Regions from separate parts of the Arthrobacter sp. Y3225116 genome, predicted to be linked through region 2. Evidence: predicted binding sites of a transcription regulator. Region 2 holds the regulator's gene; each other region holds the start of a gene.
The links. The regulator LexA, encoded in region 2, represses DNA repair genes until DNA is damaged. The targets are predictions, from matches to a motif close to TCGAACANNTGTTCGA.
Positions count from the first base shown of each region.

Region 1: the regulator LexA is predicted to act here: its motif matches at 2,330-2,345, upstream of AC5RV2_RS10895 (DUF6504 family protein).
Region 3: the regulator LexA is predicted to act here: its motif matches at 2,855-2,870, upstream of recA (recombinase RecA).

Region 1 covers NZ_JBNHGL010000107.1:1,596-9,187, forward strand. Annotated here, with positions in the region: partial or broken gene AC5RV2_RS10890 (DNA polymerase III subunit alpha) at 1-1,821, opposite strand, end outside; gene AC5RV2_RS10895 (DUF6504 family protein) at 1,921-2,235, opposite strand; gene AC5RV2_RS10900 (SRPBCC family protein) at 2,436-2,870, opposite strand; gene AC5RV2_RS10905 (SOS response-associated peptidase) at 3,010-3,717, opposite strand; gene AC5RV2_RS10910 (glutaredoxin domain-containing protein) at 3,812-4,069, shown strand; gene AC5RV2_RS10915 (S-(hydroxymethyl)mycothiol dehydrogenase) at 4,235-5,323, shown strand; gene AC5RV2_RS10920 (MBL fold metallo-hydrolase) at 5,320-5,949, shown strand; gene AC5RV2_RS10925 (DUF4262 domain-containing protein) at 5,880-6,464, opposite strand; gene moaA (GTP 3',8-cyclase MoaA) at 6,562-7,592, opposite strand, start outside.
Region 2 covers NZ_JBNHGL010000074.1:408-7,999, forward strand. Annotated here, with positions in the region: gene hflX (GTPase HflX) at 1-1,298, shown strand, start outside; gene AC5RV2_RS09065 (ATP-dependent DNA helicase) at 1,291-3,330, shown strand; gene lexA (transcriptional repressor LexA) at 3,447-4,196, opposite strand; gene AC5RV2_RS09075 (LysM peptidoglycan-binding domain-containing protein) at 4,493-4,846, shown strand; gene AC5RV2_RS09080 (histidinol-phosphate transaminase) at 4,920-6,029, shown strand; gene hisB (imidazoleglycerol-phosphate dehydratase HisB) at 6,084-6,701, shown strand; gene hisH (imidazole glycerol phosphate synthase subunit HisH) at 6,698-7,339, shown strand; gene AC5RV2_RS09095 (hypothetical protein) at 7,342-7,503, shown strand; gene priA (bifunctional 1-(5-phosphoribosyl)-5-((5-phosphoribosylamino)methylideneamino)imidazole-4-carboxamide isomerase/phosphoribosylanthranilate isomerase PriA) at 7,552-7,592, shown strand, end outside.
Region 3 covers NZ_JBNHGL010000151.1:53-6,317, forward strand. Annotated here, with positions in the region: partial or broken gene AC5RV2_RS12715 (hypothetical protein) at 1-156, shown strand, start outside; gene pgsA (CDP-diacylglycerol--glycerol-3-phosphate 3-phosphatidyltransferase) at 221-826, shown strand; gene AC5RV2_RS12725 (CinA family protein) at 823-1,350, shown strand; gene AC5RV2_RS12730 (helix-turn-helix domain-containing protein) at 1,446-1,883, shown strand; gene AC5RV2_RS12735 (MarR family winged helix-turn-helix transcriptional regulator) at 1,989-2,471, opposite strand; gene AC5RV2_RS12740 (DUF3046 domain-containing protein) at 2,602-2,823, shown strand; gene recA (recombinase RecA) at 3,017-4,069, shown strand; gene AC5RV2_RS12750 (regulatory protein RecX) at 4,070-4,627, shown strand; gene AC5RV2_RS12755 (hypothetical protein) at 4,686-5,567, shown strand; partial or broken gene miaB (tRNA (N6-isopentenyl adenosine(37)-C2)-methylthiotransferase MiaB) at 5,622-6,265, shown strand, end outside.

The sequences.
Region 1 (7,592 bases), on a different contig from region 2:
GGCGTCCTTGTCCGGATGGATGCGGGCTATTTCCTTGAGCGCGCAGGCGATGGAACTCTGCATCCGCACGCCCAGCACGTCCAGCTTGAGCATGCCCATCGGGTCCATGTCGTGTTTGTCGAACTGGCTCATCGGCAGCCCCAGCCCGCTTGGCTGGGTAGGGGTGCGGTCCAACAGCGAGCTGTCGCCCAGGATCACGCCGCAGGGGTGCATGGAGATATGCCGGGGCAGCCGGTCCAGGCGTTCGGTCAGATCCACCAGCAGGTCCAGCTGCTGGTTCTGCTCCACCTGGGCGGAAAACGCGCGCAGCTCCGGCTTCTCCGCCATCGCCTCACGGAACTGGCGCGCGGAGAACCGCCAGAGCTGTTTGGCGATGCCCGAAATCTCCTCCTCCGGCAGGCCCAGCGCCAAGCCGGCGTCGCGGACCGCCCCGCGGGCACGGTAACCGTTCTGCATGCTCATCAGGGTGACCCGCTGGCTGCCGAATCGGTCGAAGATCTTTTGATAGACGTTGTGCCGCTCTGCGCTTTCCACATCGATGTCGATGTCCGGCAGGGTGGAACGGTCCTGGGAGAGGAAGCGCTCGAAGATCAGCCCGTGGTCCAGGGGGTTCACGTGGCTGATGTAGAGCAGGTAGTTCACCAGGCTCGAGGCACCCGACCCCCGGGCCGCGGCGCGCACACCCATCCCGGTGATCATGCGCGACACTTCGGCCACCGTCAGGAAGTAGGAGGCGAAGCCCAGCCGCGAGATGATGCCCAGCTCGTGGGCCAGCCGGTCCCGCAGTTCCTTCTCCGCCCGTCCGGACATCCCGCCAAACCGTTCCGCGATGCCGGTTTCGCAGCGCTGGACCAGCTCGGCCACGGGATCCCCGTCGATCCCGATGACGGAGGCTTCGGGGACCACCGGGCGCTTGAACCCCATGTCCTCGTATGGATCCATGCGGCACCGGTCGGCCACCGCTTCCGTCGTCGCCAGCAGGCGGATGACGTCCTTGCTTCCGCCGCCGGCTGCCTGCACGATTTCCCGCGCCAGGGCCTGCATCCGGTCGGGGGATTTCAACCAGCCCTGGGCGCTCGGCTGCAGATCCGGCAGCTTGGACAAGGCTGTCAGCGCCCTCGCCGAGTCCAGCACATCAGCAGTGGCGGCGCCGTCCTCTTCGCAGTAGCGCACGGCGTTGGTCAGCACTGCGGGAAGATTCAGCTCCCCGGCCAGGTTAAGCATCCGCACCGCGTGGGCGGTACTGAGGTTCTCCCCCGGGGCACTCAGGTGGGAGACGATTTCCACTGCCAGCGACCCGGCCGGCAGTCCGCTGCGCCAGCGTCCGGCCAACCGGCGGGCTTCGGCGTAGCTGCGGCGGCGCAGCGCCTGTCCGACGTCGGAAAAAGGGCCGAGCAGCACCGTCAGGGCAGGTTCGCCGTCCGGAATACCGGCATGCAGGGCGAGTTGATCCACCGTCACGCCGGGCGTCCGGCGGCTGCCGGCACGCCCGCGGGCAGCTGTGCCGGCATGGGCTTCAGAAATCAGGCGGCAGAGCGCATGGTAGCCCCTGCCCTGGTTCCCGCCGTGGGCCAGCACCACAACGCGGCCGGTGTCCCGGCCGCCGCCGTCTTGGACGGCCAGGTCCACGCCGACTATCGGATCCATCCCCGTGGCCAGGCATGCCTTCAGGTGCTTGACCGTGCCGTAGAGGCCGTCCCGGTCGGTGCAGGCCAAGGCGTCGGCTCCGAAGGAAGCGGCCGCTGCGGCCAGTTCCTCCGGCCAGGAGACACCGTAGTGGGCACTGTACGCCGTGGATACGTGCAGGTGGGTGAAGCTCATGGACATTCCAAACAACGGTTGGGTCTCAGGATCGGCATCCGGCGGACTGCCGGGGCGAACCGGGGGCTGGGAGAAAGGCCGGCGGGAACCGCGGTGCCGTCAGGCGCTCAGCTCCCGGACGGCATCATGGACGCGGATCAGGCGCCAGCGTCCGGTATCCACCTGATGGGAAAGGTCCAGGGTGCGGATCTGCGACCGGCCATTCAGCCGCGCCTGCACCCGCCAGATCTCATGGTCCACCAGCCCTGCGCCCCTGCCCCGTTCCGCACGCAGTTCCTCCGCCCACCATTTGCGGCGTTCGTACCAACGCACCGGTTCCGCGACGATCCGGTAGCTCCTGCCCTGCCAGCGCAGCCGGAGCGGCTGTCCGGCAGGGGAACACACAACGTCAACTGCTTCACTGAAAACACCCATGTCCCAGTCGCCTTTCATCTGGACAACGGGTCATAATCCCCGGCGAGCGCCCCTGCCAACACGCCCGCCGAAGAACTTGACCCTCTTATTCTATTCGAATATGTATTCGAATCCAAGATCAAGCGTAGGTTCGGGCACTGACAAAATCTGGCCGCCCCACGACGGCTGCCCAGCGTGCCGCAGTACGGCGGCCAAGGAGCCTAGACCTCGTGCTCGGCGAGGTACTTCACGTCGCCGACCAGCTTGTCCCACATCAGCTTGGAATGTTCCGCCGCCTCGGCGGTCTCGTTGTTGTCCTGCGACAGCGTGAACTCCGTGCCGCCCGGAACTTCCTCCAGCGTCCAGACGAGACGGTGGTAGTTCTCGGGCAGGTCCTCCTGGCCGGACAGCGGGCTGAAGTGCGTGACGACCAGCCGCCGTCCGGGTTCGAACTCCAGCACCTGGCCCTTGTCCTCGTACGCCTTGCCCTCCCACTCACCCCGCCATCGGATGGGCCCGCCGACGCTCCATTCGGTCTGCACGTCGGTGCCGAACATGAATCCCCTGATGGCTTCGGGGTCCGTGATCACCGACCAGACACGGTCCGGCGGCGCCGCAATCGTCGCCGTCGAACTGGCCACGTACTGTCCGGGCATGGTTTCCTCCCCTGGTTCCCGCCTTGGCGGCGCGGGTCCGGCTACTCCATCCCAGCTTCCGGCAGCCGGGGCCGGCGCACAATGGCTGCGGGGACGCCGCTCAGGGCACGATCCCCGCTTCCGGGCCGCCGGACGGCAGTCATGCTGCCTCGTCGATGAGGTCGGGCCCGTTGTTGCGCACGTTGTTGACCTTCGAACTGACCCGCCGCGGGACAAGATGCGGTTCGGGCATGGCGTCCAGCAACTGCCGCACGTCGGCCTCGGATGTTGTTTCCGGATCCAGCCAGTCCGCATAGAGGCCGGGCGGAACGATCAGCGGTGTCCGGTCATGGATATGCCCGAGCGCATCGGCCGCCTGGGTGGTGATGATGGTGCAGGTGCGCAGCCACTTCTCCGGGTGGTCTTCGGGCAGCGCCGGGTCCGGCCAGTTTTCGAACAAGGCCGCGAAAGCCAGCGCCTCTTCACCTTCGCCGTGCAGGTAGGTCGGGATCTTGCCGTCCTCGGTCTTCTGCCATTCGAAATACCCGTCGGCAACAAGCAATCCGCGCTTCCTGGCCGCCGCCTTGCGGAACGAGGGTTTCTCCGTCACGGTCTCCATCCGCGCGTTGATCAGGCGGGCGCCGGAGCGCGGGTCCTTGGCCCACGGCGGCACGAGGCCCCACCGGGCCACGATGAGTTTCCGGGACACTCCCTCGCCGTCGGCCTGCTTGCGGTCGATGATCAAGGGGACCTCGTCGGTCGGTGCCACGTTGTAGGAAGGCTGGATCTCTTCGACATAGGACTCATCGACGTCGAAGGAAGCCACCAGGTCGCCGGTGCTCCGGGCCATGACGTATCTGCCGCACATGCCTCCATTATGGTCCAGCCGCCAGGCGCCGGGAATGACCGCGCCCGGTGCGACGTTGACATGTACACAAGCTTTCAGACCAGAAGGAGCCATCTTGGATTACACACCTGCTGCCGGAACCGTCACCATGTTCTCCACCACCTGGTGCGGGTACTGCCGCCGCCTGAAGACCCAGTTCGATGCGCAGGGCATCGGCTACACCGAGATCAATATCGAAGAGGTCCCCGGCACCGCGGAGCTCGTCGAGAAGCTCAACGACGGAAACCAGACGGTTCCCACCCTGCTCTTCCCGGATGGCAGCAGCGCCACGAACCCGCCGCTCTCGCTGGTCAAGGAACGCCTGGGCGTCTAGCAGCGGCAGGCTCCGCCGGCGGAATTCTGACCGCGGGCCCACGGGGCGCCGCAGTTTCCATAACAATCGTTTTGGAAATTGTGGCGCCCCTGTTTTGTTCCTAGGATGGGGCAGGACGGCCGACGACGGCCTCGCCAGACTTCGCTAGGAAGGAATCACTCCCGCATGGTTCACAAGGTTCGGGCAGTAGTGGCCCTGGAAAAGAATGCTCCGGTCTCCATCGAAACCATCCTGGTTCCCGATCCGGGCCCGGGCGAGGCGCTGGTGGACATCCTCACCTGCGGCGTCTGCCATACCGATCTGCACTACAAGCAGGGCGGGATCAACGACGACTTCCCGTTCCTGCTCGGCCACGAAGCCACCGGCGTGGTCAGCGCCGTCGGCCCCGACGTGACCGATCTTGAGCCCGGCGACCGCGTCATCCTGAACTGGCGCGCCGTGTGCGGCGAGTGCCGGGCCTGCCGGCGCGGCGAGGCCCAGTACTGCTTCAACACGCACAACGCCACCCAGAAGATGACCCTCGAGGACGGCACCGAGCTCTCCCCCGCCCTGGGCATCGGTGCCTTTGCCGAGAAGACCCTGGTGGCCGCCGGCCAGTGCACCAAGGTGGACGACGACGTCGACCCGGCGGCGGTCGGACTGCTCGGCTGCGGCATCATGGCCGGCATCGGCGCGGCGATCAACACCGGCGAGGTCAAGCGCGGCGAATCCGTGGCCGTGATCGGCTGCGGCGGCGTGGGCATCGCCGCCATCGCCGGTGCCAAGCTGGCCGGCGCCACCACGATCATCGCCGTCGACATCGACGACAACAAGGTCGAGTTGGCCAAGTCGCTCGGTGCCACGCACGGCATCAACTCGAAGGAACAGGACCCGGTGGAAGCCATCCGGGCGCTGACCGGAGGCAACGGCGCCGACGTCGTGATTGAAGCGGTCGGACGTCCGGAAACGTACAAGCAGGCGTTCTACGCCCGCGACCTCGCCGGGCGCGTGGTCCTGGTGGGAGTCCCCACGCCGGACATGAAGATCGAACTGCCGCTGCTGGACGTGTTCGGCCGCGGCGGCTCGCTGAAGTCCTCCTGGTACGGCGATTGCCTGCCGTCCCGCGACTTCCCGATGCTGGTCAGCCACTACAAGCAGGGCAACCTGGACCTGGACGCCTTTGTCACCGAGCGGATCAAGCTGGACGAGGTTGAGGCCGCGTTCGACAAGATGCACGAGGGCAAGGTGCTGCGTTCGGTGGTGGAGGTAGCATGAGCGCGGCAATCGAAAACCTGGTCACCTCGGGCACGTTCTCGCTGGACGGCGGCACCTGGGACGTGGACAACAATGTGTGGATCGTCGGCGACGCCACCGAGGTCATCGTCATCGACCCGGCCCACGATCCGCAGGCCATTGCCAACGCCGTCGGCTCCCGGACCGTGAAGGCCATCCTGCTCACGCACGGTCACGACGACCACATCCGCGCCGTCGGTGAATTCCGGGACCTGGTGAAGGCACCGGTTTACCTGCACGACGCCGACCGGATGCTCTGGGACGCCGTCTTCCCGGACAGCGCACCCGACCACGCGATCGAGGACGGCGACACCTTCGAGATCGCTGGGGCGCGGCTGCAGGCCATCCACACTCCGGGCCACTCCCCCGGATCGGTCTGCTTCCACCTCGCCTCGCAGAACGTGCTGTTCAGCGGCGACACGTTGTTCAACGGCGGTCCGGGCGCCACCGGCCGCAGCTACTCCAGCTTCGAGACGATCATCGAGTCGATCAAGGGGCGGCTGCTGACGCTGCCGGCCGAGACCACGGTGAAGACCGGTCACGGCGATGCCACCAGCATCGGCGCCGAGGCACCGCAGCTCGACGAGTGGATTGCCCGCGGGCACTGACAACGGTCCGCTAAACCTGCTACACCGCCCGTGCTCAACCCGGCTTCGGCCTGAGCACGGGCGGGTGTTCCATACAGGGGCTGGGTCAGCACGTCCGGGACGTCCTGCTGCCACGGAAACAGCCCTTCCCCGTCGGCCCAGATGGCCTGCAGGCCGCGCAGCCGGCCTTTGTAAATATCTGCCGCGACCAGGAGCACATCCTCCGGCCGCTCAATCCGGGCCAGCGCCACTTTCCGCGGCCGCAGCGGTACTTCCATCCCCGCCACCTGGGTGCGGCCATGGTGCAGCACCCGGTGCGCCAAGAGGCTGAGAATGGCATGCGTTTCCGCCAAGGCCCGTCCGGTCAGCAGTATTTCGGGATGCTGAACCTGGGTCAGCCCGATGGTGTAGCCAAAAGCGGTGTTGTCGGCGTCCCCCTCGACGATCATGCATTGCCAGCCGTACTTGTCGATGGTTTGCAGCGTCTTCTCCCTGGCCTCCCGATGCGTCATGCCGTTGCAGATATCGCACACCATGGGCTCCTCTTGCCGATGGATTGAATTGTCCAGCCAGTCTGCATCCGCATCCGCTGCAACGGCACCGGCGATTGCGCCGATGTGGATAAGTGGGGCCCTAGCCGCCGATATAGTGCATCTCCACTTTCCGCCCCGGCCAGCCGGCGCCAGGCGGGGCAGCTGTCCCGGCCGGAGTCCTGCCGGAACGTGGGTCAACGCCCGCGGTCTCGGCGCCGCGCAGTTCCGAGTAGCGGTCCGAGCGGCGGCGCCAGACGCCGGACAGCACGCGGGCCAGTTCGCCGTCGTCCGCGCCGCCGCGCAGCAGGGCGCGCAGATCCGTTCCGCCGGTGCCGAACAGGCAGGTGAACAGCTTCCCGTCGGTGCTCAGCCGGGCGCGGGTGCAGCCGTGGCAGAACGCCTGCGTGACGCTGGAGATGGTCCCGATTTCGCCGCCGCCGTCGCGGTACCTGAAGCGGGTGGCCGTCTCCCCGGGGTACCGGGGTGCCAGCGGTTCCAGCGGAAGGTCGGCGTCGATCCGCCGCACGATCTCGGCCGACGGGACCACCTGCTCCAGGTTCCAGCCGTTGGTCGTGCCCACATCCATGTACTCGATGAACCGGACGATGTGGGGTGTGCCGTGGAAGTGGCGCGCCATGGCCGGGACGCCGCCGTCGTTCTGGCCGCGCTTGACCACCATGTTGACCTTGACCGGGCCCAGCCCGACCGCGGCCGCGGCCTCGATGGCCTCCAGCACCGCGGCGACGGGATAGTCGACGTCGTTCATGGCGCGGAAGGTGGCGTCGTCGACCGAATCCAGCGAGACGGTCACCCGGGACAGCCCGGCCGCCTTGAGCGCCTCGGCCTTGCGGGCCAGTGCCGAGCCGTTGGTCGTCATCGCCAGGTCCAGCGGACGGCCTTCGGGCGTGCGGAGCGCGGCCAGCCCGGCGACCAGGTCCTCGATCCCCCGCCGCAGCAGCGGTTCGCCGCCGGTCAGCCGCAGCTTCTCCACCCCTTCCGCGGCCGCGATCCGGGCCACCCGGACGATTTCGTCGAAGGTCAGCAACTGGTCCTTGGGCAGGAACACGAAGTCGCGGCCGAACACTTCCCTGGGCATGCAGTAGACGCAGCGGAAGTTGCACCGGTCGGTGA
Region 2 (7,592 bases):
TCACCGAGGTTGAGTACCGGCAGCTGCGCCTGGAGCGCGTCGTCCTCGCCGGTCTCTGGACCGAAGGCACGGCCGACGACGCGGACAATTCCTTGCGCGAACTGGCGGCGCTGGCGGAGACAGCCGGTTCCGAGGTGCTGGACGGTATTGTCCAGCGCCGGTTAAAGCCGGATCCGGGGACTTTCCTGGGCTCCGGCAAGGCCCAGGAACTGCGCGACATTGTGATGTCCACCGGCGCCGACACGGTCATTGTCGACGGCGAGTTGTCGCCGTCGCAGCGCCGCGGTTTGGAAGACATCGTGAAGGTCAAGGTCATTGACCGCACCGCGCTCATCCTGGACATTTTCGCGCAGCATGCCAAGAGCCGCGAAGGCAAGGCCCAGGTAGAGCTGGCCCAGCTTGAGTATCTGCTGCCCAGGCTCCGAGGCTGGGGCGAGTCCATGTCCCGGCAGGCCGGCGGCCGCGTGGGGGCGGCAGGCGGAGGCATCGGTTCCCGCGGGCCCGGTGAGACGAAGATCGAGCTGGACCGCCGGCGCATCCGCACCCGGATGGCGAAGTTGCGCCGGGAGATCACCGCCATGAAGCCCGCACGGGACACCAAGCGCGCCAACCGCCGCCGCAATGCCGTGCCGTCGGTGGCAATCGCCGGCTACACGAATGCCGGCAAGTCGTCGCTGCTCAACCGCCTGACGGATGCGGGTGTGCTGGTCGAGAACGCGCTCTTCGCCACCCTGGATCCGACCGTCCGCCGGGCGGAAACACCGGACGGCATCGGTTACACGCTCGCCGACACGGTAGGGTTCGTCCGGTCGTTGCCGACGCAGCTGGTGGAAGCCTTCCGCTCCACCCTGGAGGAAGTTGCCGACGCCGACGTCATCCTGCACGTCGTCGACGTCTCGCATCCTGACCCGGAGGGCCAGATCGCCGCAGTGCGCGAGGTGCTGACCGAAATCGAAGCACGGCACATTCCGGAAATCGTCGTCTTGAACAAGGCCGATGCCGCCGATCCCTTCGTGGTCGAGCGACTGCGCCAGCGCGAACCGCGGCACGTCGTGGTCTCGGCGCGGACCGGGCAGGGCATCGATGAGCTGCTTCGGCTCGTCAGCGAGACGATCCCGCGGCCCAGTGTGAAGCTGCAGCTGCTGGTGCCTTACGACCGTGGCGAAGTGATTAGCCGCCTGCACAACGAAGACGCCGAGATCCTCTCCATGGAGCATGGCGGGGACGGCACGCGGCTCGACGTGATGGTGCGCGAGGGCCTGGCATCGGAGCTGGAACAGTTCCTCCGGCATGACTGACCTCCAGGTTCCCGCCGGGGAGGCGTTGCGGCTGCTTGATGTCGCCGTTCAGGAGATGGGCGGGCAGCACCGTGCCGGCCAGCACGAAATGGCGGCGAAAGTAGCCGAGGCCTTCGAGCGCCGGCAACACCTGCTGGTGCAGGCGGGCACCGGCACCGGCAAGTCGCTGGCCTACCTGGTGCCGCTCATGGTCCAGGCGCTGGAGGGGGAGAAGCCGGCCATCGTCTCCACCGCAACGTTGGCGCTGCAATCGCAGATCGTCAAGCGGGATCTGCCCCGGCTGTTGGAGGCCGTCGCCGACGAGCTTCCCAGGCCGCTGGACGTCGCTTTGCTCAAGGGCAGGAACAATTACCTCTGCCTGCACAAGCTCGCGGGCGGCTTTCCGGACGAGGACGCGCCGGCGGCACTGTTCAGCCTCGGCGAGGACGCGGTTCCGCATCCTGCTCCGGCCGGCGCAGGGTCCGCTTCCGGCCCCTCGGGCGCGCTGGGCAAGGAAGTAGTGCGCCTGCGCGAGTGGGCACAGGAGACCGAAACCGGGGACCGGGATGAACTGGTGCCCGGTGTCAGCGACCGGGCCTGGCGGCAGGTCTCCGTCGGCTCGATGGAATGCCTGGGCGCCCAGAAGTGCCCCCTTGCCGCCGAGTGCTTCAGCGAACTGGCCCGGGGCCGCGCGACAGAGGCTGACATCGTGATCACGAACCACGCCATGCTGGCCATCAACGCCTTCGAGGGCGTCGCGGTACTCCCGGACTATGACGTCGTGGTCATCGACGAGGCCCATGAGCTGCAGGACCGCGTCACCAGCGCCGTCGCGGGGCAACTCTCGGCCGCCATGGTGCGTACCGCCGCCTCGACGGCGCGCAAACACACGGGGATCAGCGTGGAGCCTTTGAACTCCGCCGCCGACGCCCTGGAGGACGTCCTGCAGTCTGTGCCGACCGGCTTGTTGGCGGCCGGCCTCCGCGAGGAGCATGAGCTGGTGCTCGCGCAGGTACGGGAAGCGGCCCGCGCGGCGCTCTCCGACTCGAAGCCCGAAGGTGCGGGGGCAGCGGACGGCGGACGGCAGATGGCGCGCTCACGGCTCTCGGCCGTGCTGGAGCTGGCTGAACGGTTGCTGTCCGCACCGGACTCCCGGGAGGTCATCTGGGCGACCCGTCCCAGTACCTATGGCGAGACCGGCGACTACGCCGCCAATGACGACCAGCCGGCAACGCTGAACATAGCACCGCTCTCGGTGGCGTCCCGGCTGCGTGAGGGCCTGTTCGACGAACATACCGTTGTGCTGACATCGGCGACGTTGTCGGTCGGGGGAACCTTCGACGCCGTCGCCGGGTCGCTCGGACTGCTCGGAGCCGGCGCGCCCGCCTATTCCAGCGTGGACGTGGGCAGCCCCTTCGATTACCCCAGGCAGGGCGTGCTCTACGTGGCGTCGCATCTACCGAAGCCGGGCCGGGGCACCAGCCCGGAACAGCTCGATGAACTCGAGGAGCTGCTGCTGGCCTCGCGCGGCGGCGCCCTGGGCCTGTTCTCCTCGCGGCGTGCGGCAGAAGAAGCCGCGGCCGAAATGCGCGGGCGCACCGACCTGACCATCCTGTGCCAGGGCGAATCGTCGATGGGTGCGCTGGTCCGCCAATTCGCCGAAGAGCCCGACACCTGCCTGTTCGGCACGATGACGCTCTGGCAGGGCGTCGACGTTCCCGGTTCCGCGTGCCGGCTCGTGGTCATCGACCGGATTCCGTTCCCCCGGCCGGATGACCCGCTCACGACTGCCCGCACCCGGTCCGTGGCGCAGTCCGGGGGAAACGGTTTCATGACCGTCTCGGCGACCCACGCGGCCGTGCGGCTGGCCCAGGGAGCCGGCAGGCTGATCCGCGCGTCAAACGACCGTGGAGTGGTGGCCGTGTTGGACTCCCGGCTGGCGACAGCGCGCTACGGGAGCTTCCTCCGCAGCGCCCTGCCGCCCTTCTGGAGTACCAAGGACGGCGCCACGGCCCGCCAGATCTTGGAAAGGCTGGCTTCGGCCGCAGCCTGAACGTGCTGTGGGGGCACGCCCATTCCGGAGCGAGCGGGGCCAACCCGGCCGGGGACCGCCCGTGCGCGCAGGGATCCCGGGGTGGCGGCAGCGGGGGACCGGGAGACGCGGGCGCGTCAGAGGGCCCGCATCACCGAGACAACCTTGCCCATGATGGTTGCGTGGTCGCCCAGAATGGGTTCGTACTGGGTATTCTGCGGCAGCAGCCACGTGTGGCCGTCGCGCTGCCGGAAGGTCTTGACCGTTGCTTCGTCGTCGAGCAGCGCCGCCACGATGTCGCCGTTCTCGGCCGTGTGCTGCTGGCGCACCACGACCCAGTCGCCGTCACAGATGGCCGCATCGATCATGGAATCGCCCGAGACCCTGAGCATGAACAACTCGCCGTGTCCCACCAGTTGCCGCGGCAGGGGCATGACGTCCTCGACCGCCTGGTCCGCGAGGATCGGCCCGCCCGCTGCGATCCGTCCCACCAGCGGCACCATCGCCGTGTCGGATGACGTGGTCAGCTCGGATACTGCGACGCCGCTGGAGCTGCGCAGCTGTTGCGGTTCCTCGACTCCGACGATTTCCACACCCCCGTGCTCGAGTGTCAGCGGGGTCAGGATTTCCATGGCACGGGGACGCTTGGGGTCGCGCCTGATGTAGCCCATCTTCTCGAGCTGGGCCAACTGGTGCGTGACGCTGGACAGGCTTGCCAGACCGACGGTGTCACCGATCTCGCGCATGGACGGAGGGTATCCGTGGGACATGACGGAGCGCTGGATCGTTTCCAGGATCTTCTTCTGCCGCGGCGTCAGGCTGCGTCCCACTTTGACGGGCCGGCCGCGTCGCTTCGCTCCGGCAGTGGTGGTGGTCTCTTCCGACATGTCCGGCCCCGGTCTCCCCGTAGTGGTCCCTGCGCCGGCGCCGTAGCGGAACCGCACATGGGCTGTTGTCTCAACTGTTTTGTCGGTGGCGGCTGATGCACTGCTCTTACTGCCGTTCGACGCTTACAACGCTAGGCGAGGCGGTAGCGAATTTCAAACATTTGTTCGACTGAGTCTCGACAATGTTCGATCACCAGTGCTAAAACTGTAAGAGACGAATTCGAAGATACGTTCGAATGTGGTCGCAAAACGATCGAAACCAGCCGAAATAGATCGAATATCGGAAAGGTGGCACCATGTCCGCCCAGCTCGCACCGCAGCCCGCCGGCGTTCGTACCAGCACAGGCCTGCGGCTGACCCGCCGGGGCCGTTTGTTGCTGATCGGCCTGCCGCTGATGCTCGCCGCGGCCGCAGCCCTGACCCTGATCGGTTTCTTCACGGCCCCGGCAATGGCCGCCGCCGGGGGGCTGGGACCGGGGCCGGCGGCAACTGTCACGGTGGGCAGCGGCCAGACACTGTGGGACATAGCAGTGCAGTCCGCCCCGGACCGCAACCCTCACGATGTCATTTTCGAGATCGCGCAATTGAACGGCCTGCAGGGGGACATCGTCCACGCCGGACAGCAACTGCTGGTCTCGTCGGCGCGCTGAGACCAGCCGTAATATGAGCTGCTTCGGCCCGCCCGATTCCTGCCCCGGGCGGGCCGAAGCTTAAACTGGACCGGTGAGTGAGCAGTTAGAACGCCTGAACCGCCTGCCGTTGCGGGAAAATCTCCGGGGCTTGGAGCCCTATGGTGCGCCCCAGTTGGAGGTTCCCGTCCTCCTGAACGTCAACGAGAACACCCATGGCCTGCCCGATGCTGTCCGTCAGGCCATCGTCTCGGCCGTCAGTGAGGCGGCCGCGGGCCTAAACCGGTATCCGGATCGCGAGTTCACGAAGCTGAGGACGGCGCTGGCCCGCTACTTGGGGCACGGCCTCACCGCAGAGAACATCTGGGCCGCCAACGGATCGAACGAAGTCCTGCAGCAAATCCTCCAGGCCTTCGGCGGCCCCGGCCGCACCCTGCTGAGCTTCCCGCCCACCTATTCCATGTACCCGCTGCTGGCCAGCGGAACGGACACGGATTATGTGGCTGTTCCGCGGGGGGCGGACTTCACACTGTCCCCGGACGCTGCCGCCGCTGCCGTGGCCGACTCCGCGGCAAATGTGGTCGTTCTTTGCTCCCCGAACAACCCGACGGGCACCGCCCTGGGCCTTGAGGTCGTGGAGGCGGCGTATGAGGCGGGGGAGGCCTCCAAGGCCATCGTGATCGTGGACGAGGCCTACGCCGAGTTCGCCCACGAAGGAACGCCGAGCGCGCTGACGCTGTTGCCGGGGCGGGAGCGACTCATTGTTTCCCGGACCATGAGCAAGGCCTTCGCGCTGGCAGGCGCCAGGGTCGGGTACCTCGCCGCCGCACCGCAGATTACCGATGCGCTGCGCCTGGTCCGCTTGCCCTATCACCTCTCCGCGGTCACCCAGGCAACGGCCCTGGCCGCGTTGGAACATGCTGATGCGCTGCTGGCCAACGTCGAAGACATCAAGGCGCAGCGGGACCGCATTGTCGACGGGCTGGCCGGACTGGGCCTTGACCCGGCGCCGTCCGACTCTAACTTCGTGTTTTTCGGTGGGCTGGAGGATCCCCGCTCGGTGTGGCAGGGGCTGCTGGAAGCCGGCGTGCTGATCCGCGATGTCGGGATCCCGGGCCATCTGAGGGTAACCGCCGGCACTGAGGCCGAGACCACAGCCTTCCTCGACGGCGTCAAGGCCCTCGTGGCGAGCCCCGTCTCCTAAACTAGTAAGAGCGAACCGGCTCGTGCCGGTCGACCAATTCGTCAAAGGACTCCCATGACCGTGGAAACCACCACCGGACGTACCGCACGCCTCGAACGCATCACCAGCGAGTCGTCCGTGCTGGTTGAACTGGATCTCGACGGCACCGGCCGTTCCGAGATCAGCACCACCGTGCCGTTCTACGACCACATGCTGACCGCCCTGGCGAAGCACTCGCTCGTCGACCTGACGGTGAAGGCCAGCGGGGACACGCACATCGACGCGCACCACACCGTCGAAGATGTCGCCATCACCATCGGCGACGCCCTGAAGGAAGCGCTGGGGAGCAAAGCCGGGATCCGCCGTTTCGGGGAAGCCACGGTGCCCCTGGACGAGGCGCTGGCCCACGCCGTCGTGGACATCTCCGGCAGGCCCTACCTGGTGCACACGGGGGAACCGGCAGGCCAGGAGTACCACCTGATCGGCGGACACTTCACCGGATCGCTGACCCGCCACGTCTTCGAGTCGATCACGCTGCACGCCCAGATCTGCCTGCACATGCGCGTGCTGGGCGGCAGGGACCCCCACCACATCGTCGAGGCCCAGTTCAAGGCCTTCGCCCGGGCGCTTCGCGCCGCCGTCGAAGCCGATCCACGTGTCGAGGGCATTCCCTCGACGAAGGGAGCCCTGTGACGGCTGCGCCCAAGGTCACCGTACTGGACTACGGCTCCGGGAACGTCCGCTCGGCAGTCCGGGCGCTGGAGCATGTGGGTGCCGACGTCACGCTGAGCCATGCCTCCGACGACGTCCTCGACGCCGACGGCCTGCTGGTTCCCGGCGTCGGGGCCTTCGCAACGGTCATGAAGGGGCTCAAGTCCGTGGACGCGCTTCGCTGGATTGGGCGGCGGGTGGCCGGCGGCAGGCCCGTGCTGGGCATCTGCGTCGGCCTGCAGGTCATGTTCGAAGAAGGCGTGGAACATGGCGTGCGGTCGCAGGGCATCGGGGAATGGCCGGGAACCGTGGAAGCGCTGCCCGCTGAGGTCGTGCCCCACATGGGGTGGAACACCGTGGACGCCGCGGAGGGCAGCCGGCTGTTTGCCGGGATCGAAGACGAGCGCTTCTACTTTGTACACTCCTACGGCGTGCAGCACTGGAACTTCGATGTCACCCAACCCGCGATGACACCCCCGCTGGTGACCTGGTCCACGCACGGCGCCCCGTTCATAGCGGCCGTTGAAAACGGTCCGCTGAGTGCTACCCAGTTCCATCCGGAAAAGTCCGGAGACGCCGGCGCGGAGCTGCTGCGCAACTGGCTGAAGACGCTGAGGTAGTCATGGGCAGCATCCTCCTGATGGGCCTGGCCGGGCTGCTGGCCGGCGGCGCCATCTCGTTCCGGCAGCAGCGGCTGCCCAAGTGGTTGGTGATCGTCTTCTGGATCCTGGCCGGCCTGTCGCTGCTGGCTGCCTACTTGCTCACCCTCGGCCCGGCCGAGTAACCACACCCATCCCGCGCCCGCTGACGGCGCGCAGAAAGCGGAAGAACCATGACGAACGAAACCACCATCCTTGAACTTTTGCCCGCAGT
Region 3 (6,265 bases), on a different contig from region 2:
ACGGAGGCGCTGGCGGAGAACGCCAACGCGAACCACGGCTTCGACGGCCCGCGTGACCTGGTCGCCGAAGACCTGGACTCGCGGTCGCAGGCGGAGGACTACCACGACGGCGACGATTCAGGGTCCGAGGACGCCTGGAGCCTGACCGGGCGCTGACGTGCCTGCCGCGCACCCGCCGGCGGCGGCCGAAGGGCCACGGCGGGCGGGTAGCCTTGAAACCGTGACTGATTCAGTGTCCCGGCCCGTGCCCCTGCTCAATATCGCCAACGTCCTCACCACCGTGCGGATCCTGCTGGTCCCGTTTTTCATCTGGTTCCTGCTGGCGGACGCCGGGGCAGGGCAGGTGTTCCGCTGGCTGGCGGTGGCGGTTTTTGCCGTCGCAATCTACACCGACAAGCTTGACGGCGACCTGGCCCGGTCCCGGGGCCTGATCACCAACTTCGGCAAGATAGCCGACCCGATCGCCGACAAACTCCTGATTGGTGCGGCCCTGATCCTCCTGTCGGTGCTGGGCGACCTGCCGTGGTGGATCACCGTCGTCATCCTGGTCCGGGAGCTGGGCATCACCTTGCTGCGTTTCGTCGTCATCCGCTACGGCGTCATGCCGGCCTCGCGCGGCGGCAAGTTGAAGACCGTGCTGCAAACCCTGGCGATCTTCCTGTACCTCCTGCCGCTGGAGGCGTGGCTCGGGTCCTGGGCCGTCTGGGTCGCCTTTGCCGTCATGGCGGTCGCCGTCGTCGTGACCGTGGCAACCGGCATCGACTACGTGGTCAAGGCAGTGGCGCTGCGCCGTGCCGCCCTCGCGAAGCCGCAGGGCCGGCCGTGACCACGCCCGCATCCGTGGTCGTAGGAGCCGCCATCGCGCGGAAGGTGACCTTGGCCACGGCCGAATCGCTGACGGCGGGAATGGTGGCGGCGGAACTGGCCACCGTTCCGGGGGCTTCGGGCACGCTCCGCGGCGGCGTGGTGTCCTACCAGGGCCGGATCAAGACGGCGGTGCTCGGCGTCGACGCGGGCCTGCTCGAGCGCGAGGGCGCGGTCACTGAAGCGGTTGCCTGCCAGATGGCCGACGGCGCCAGGCGCGTGTTGCAGGCCGACATCGCGGTGTCCACGACCGGGGTGGCGGGACCGGAACCGCACGGTGGACGGGATGTGGGAACCGTGTGGATCGGGGTAGCGTCTCCGGACGGCACGCGCGCCGTCGAATACCGCTTCGAGGGCGACCGTGCCCGCATCCGGCGGCTGGCGTGCGAAGCGGCCATCGAACAACTGGGCCTCGCGATCGACGCGGCCCCCGGTCCCGCCGGCACCGGAGAATCGGGCCCGGGAACAAAAACTTTGATTCAGTAGTTATCAAAGGGTGTCAGCAACTGTTACGTTGTTGGCCTAGGCTTGGAAGACAGCGGCGCGAGCCGCACACCTCATGAGGGAGCAAGGCGATACAGATGGTAAAGCAGCCCGTGTCCGTAAACGGTGTAGTCCGTTGGCGTGATGTGGGATTGGCCGAAGAACCGCGTACGGAGCAGAAGGAGCGCAAGATGGTGGTGCTACGACACGAGATTGGCGACGTCCTCCGCGATGTCCGGCAGCGTCAGGGACGCACCCTTCGAGAAGTGTCGCACAGCGCCCGCGTCTCCCTCGGATACCTGAGCGAAGTCGAACGCGGCCAGAAGGAAGCATCGTCGGAACTCCTGTCCTCGATCTGCTCGGCTTTGGACGTTCCCCTGTCGCACATGCTCCGGGAAGTCAGCGACCGGGTCGCCGACGCCGAGGGCGTCGTCATTCCCGACACCGTTCCGCAGGAACTGTCCCGGGAGTTTGTCGGGGCCATTCCCGACGAGCTGCCCGACGAGCTGCGCGGACTGGCTTCCGCCCGCTACTGACCCGAACACCTGAACCGGCCGGTTCCGCCCCGTGGCGGACCGGCCGGTTTTTGTTGTGCCGGCGGTTGCCCCGCCGCGCCTGCCCCTCCCGGTGAAGCTGTGCCGCTAGTGGACGGGCGGCTCGTTGGCATACGAAGCGTTCAGCCGGTCCAGCAGCTGTCCCAGCGTGGACAGGTCCTCGACCGACCAGTCGCCAAGGCGCTCGTGGAAGGCGACTTTGCGGGCGGCCTGTGCCTCGGCCAGCTTTTCCAGCCCGGCCGGAGTCAAGGTGATGGATTGGGCCCGTCCGTCCAGTGGATCCGCCTCCTTGCCAACCAGTCCCAACTGCTCAAGCATGGCGATCTGGCGGCTCACGGAGGGTTTGCCGACGCCGATGGCGGCCGCCAGTTCGGTCAGCCGCATGGAGCGCTCCCGCTGCAGGATCAACAGCAGTCCGTAGGCGGCAGGCTCCATGTCCGGGTGGACGTTACGTGCCACCCGGTGCGAATTCGCCCTGGCCCGGCGCCAGAGCAGGCTCAGCTGCCGTTCCAGTGCTTCGATGGCTGCATCGAACCCTGCATCTGAGCTGCCTGTGGCGTGGTCTGTCATGGGCTCATTGTAATGAGCAGCATGCACACGCAGGGCAACGGCGGCCTGACGCGCCGTACGCGTATTCCGATGGCGCCGAATCTCCGTCCGGTCCGGTTGAGGCCGGACGGACACGTGAGAAGATGGACGCGTGCGAACCAGTGACTTCTGGCGGTTGATGGACGATGAATTCGGTCCCGCATACTCGCATGTCCTGGCGGCCGACCTGGTGCTGGGTCAGCTCGGGGGCCGTACCGCGGCCGAAGCGCTGTCCGCGGGCATCCCGCCCAAAACCGTGTGGCTGGCCCTCTGCGATGTCCAGGACGTTCCGCCCGAGCGGCGCTGGGGCAAGGACCGTGAGCCGCGCGGCTGAACAGGACACGCGGCGCCAAATGCCGATATGTTCGAAAGTGTGTTCGGATACCGCTAAGCTTCTACACAGACCCCCGAGTGGACGGATCATCCACACGCTCCGCTGCCGATCCCATTTTGTCCGAACCGGCGGTTACGGTCGGAAGACGTCAAGACAAAAAAGGCCCGAGGGCCGCAAGAGACTGAGGTGAACAATGGCCGCACCAGCTGACCGCGAGAAGGCACTGGAAGCTGCGCTGGCGCAGATCGACAAGCAGTTCGGCAAGGGGTCGGTGATGCGGCTCGGCGACGACACGCGCGCCCCCATCGAAACGATCTCCACCAGTTCGATCACCTTGGACGCGGCGCTGGGCATCGGCGGTTTGCCGCGGGGCCGCGTGGTGGAAATCTACGGTCCGGAATCTTCCGGTAAGACCACCGTGGCGCTTCACGCCGTGGCCAGCGCGCAGAAGAACGGCGGCATCGCGGCCTTCATCGACGCCGAGCACGCCCTGGACCCCGAATATGCCAAGAAGCTTGGCGTCGACACCGACGCCTTGCTGGTATCGCAGCCGGATACCGGTGAGCAGGCCCTGGAAATCATGGACATGCTGATTGGCTCCGGCTCGCTGGACATCATCGTGATCGACTCCGTCGCGGCCCTCGTGCCCCGCGCGGAAATCGAGGGCGAAATGGGTGACAGCCACGTGGGGCTCCAGGCGCGCCTCATGAGCCAGGCCCTGCGAAAGATTACCGGGCGGCTCAGCCAGTCCAAGACCACGGCCATCTTCATCAACCAGCTGCGCGAAAAGATCGGCGTGTTCTTCGGCAGCCCGGAGACCACCACCGGCGGTAAGGCGCTGAAGTTCTATGCCTCCGTGCGCATCGACGTCCGCCGCATCGAGACCCTGAAAGACGGCGCCAACCCGGTGGGCAACCGCACCCGCGCCAAAATTGTCAAGAACAAGATGGCTCCGCCCTTCAAGCAGGCTGAGTTCGACATCCTGTACGGTCACGGCATTTCCCGCGAGGGCAGCCTGATCGACATGGGCGTGGAACATTCGCTGGTGAAGAAGTCGGGCGCCTGGTTCACCTACGACGGCGACCAGCTGGGCCAAGGCAAGGAAAACGCCCGTAAGTTCCTGATCGACAACCCGGACCTGGCCGACGAGCTGGAACGCAAAATCCGGCAGAAGCTCGGGATCGACCCCGTTCCGGACAGCGGAGAAGAAGGCGGACCGAAGCTCAAGGCAGTCGACGGATTCTAGGTGGCCCGCAGGAACGGTCCGGCCGCCGGGCCAACGCCGGGCAGCCCGGCCGACCTGGCGCCCGAGGCGGATCCCCACGCGGTGGCACGCTCGATTGTGCTGGGCGCGCTGACACGGTCCCCGAAAAGCCGCGCGCAGCTGGCCGCAAAGCTGGCTGAGCGCGGCGTCCCGGACGACGTCGCCGAGGCGGTGCTCGACCGATTCGAAGAAGTCAACCTCATCGACGACGCCGAGTTCGCCGAAATGTGGGTGCGCAGCCGCTCCCAGATCCGTTCCTTGGCACGCGCTGCCCTCAAGCGGGAACTCGCGGACAAGGGGATCACCGGCGACATCGCCGAGCAGGCACTTGACCAGCTTTCGCCCGACGACGAGCTGGAAGCCGCGCGGGGACTCGTTCGCCGCAAGATCCGTCCCGACTGGGAACTGAACGACCGGTCGGCCAGGGACAAGCATCTGCGGCGGTTGGTTTCGATGCTGGCCCGGAAGGGCTATCCGCCCTCGCTGGCCTACCGGGTCGCGGACGAGGAACTCGGCAACGCCGCCACCCCGGAGTTCTGAGACCGCTCCGTTATGAAATTGAGACTTTCGCCGGTTTGGTCGGTATCATTGTGCGACTGTGAGCCCATCGCAGAATGAACGTCGCCAATCCACCCAGCTACGCAGGAGCAACCGCAGGCGGCGCCGCCTCCGGATTTTTGCGGGGCTGACCCTCGGCTCCGTCGCCGCCCTCGGCGCAACCGGGGCAGCGGGCGCCCTCCACAGCGGCCAGAGCCCGTCCGCAGCGGTGGGATTCATCGCAGCCCCGGTGAAGCAGCTGATGGGCTGGAGCGACCCGGACGAGGGGCAGCGGCCGGTGACGCGTGCGTCCCAGAGCCAGCAAGCGGAGCGAGCGTCCACCGACGCGGCCGCGCAGAAGGACGCCCGGACGCCGGAGGCGCGCACGGAAGAAGAGGAAACTGCCGCCGCACGGGCGGCCGAAACCCCTGCAGCAGAGGCCGCGGAGACGGAAGCCTCCGGCCCCACGGATCCAGGGCAACAAGGCGCCCCCGGAGCGCAGGAGAGCGCGGCACGAGAGGGCGCGGCGACAGACCCGGCCGACAAGGCAGCTGCCGGGCGCACGGCCGAAGAACAAGCCGCACCGGGGGCAGGCAATCACCAGGCTGCAGCCGGCGCTGCCGAAGAACAGGCACCGGCGGCCGGCGCGGCGGCAGACCAGGGCGGTTCCTCGGCTCCTGCCGAAGCGCCCGCGAACGACTCGGGGCAAGCCGACGCCCACACCGGAGCAGCAATCCCCGCCCCCGGCTGGGCTGCCGGGGAATTGGCCTGCCTCGAAGAACTATGGAACCAGGAGTCGGAAGGAAACGCCGGCGTCGAGAAATCGACCGACGGCGGGTACGTTTTCCGGATCCGTCTCGACCGCGGCCTGGATTACATCGAGTCCCGGTACGGTTCGCCGTGCCTGGCCCTGGACTTCCAGCTGGCCAATAACTGGTACTGATTTACCGGCCCTGCGAATTGTGGCCGGTCCCGCCGCAGGCCGTACCCTTGTAACGTGAGTTTGACTGCCCCAGCCCCGCCCATCGAGACGCAGCACGAAGCCCGCACCTACCAAGTGCGCACGTTCGGCTGCCAGATGAACGTACACGATTCCGAGCGGCTTGCCGGGCTCCTCGAAGCAGCCGGCATGGTCGAGTCCCAAGGCGGGCAGGCCGACGTCGTGGTGTTCAATACCTGTGCGGTGCGGGAGAACGCGGACAACAAGCTGTACGGCAACCTCGGCCAGCTCGCCCCCGTGAAGGAACGCAACCCCGGCATGCAGATCGCCGTCGGCGGCTGCCTGGCGCAGAAGGACCGGGAGACGATCCTCCAGAAGGCGCCCTGGGTCGACGTCGTGTTCGGCACCCACAACGTGGGTTCGCTTCCCGCCCTGCTGGAGCGTGCCCGGCACAACAACGAAGCGCAGCTGGAAATCCTCGAGTCGCTCGATGTCTTCCCCTCGACACTGCCCACCAAGCGCGACGCGGTGTACTCCGGGTGGGTTTCCATCTCGGTCGGTTGCAACAACACCTGCACGTTCTGCATCGTGCCCTCGCTGCGCGGCAAGGAACGCGACCGCCGGCCGGGGGACATCCTGGCGGAGGTCCAGGCCCTGGTCGACGACGGCGCCATCGAGGTCACCCTGCTGGGGCAGAACGT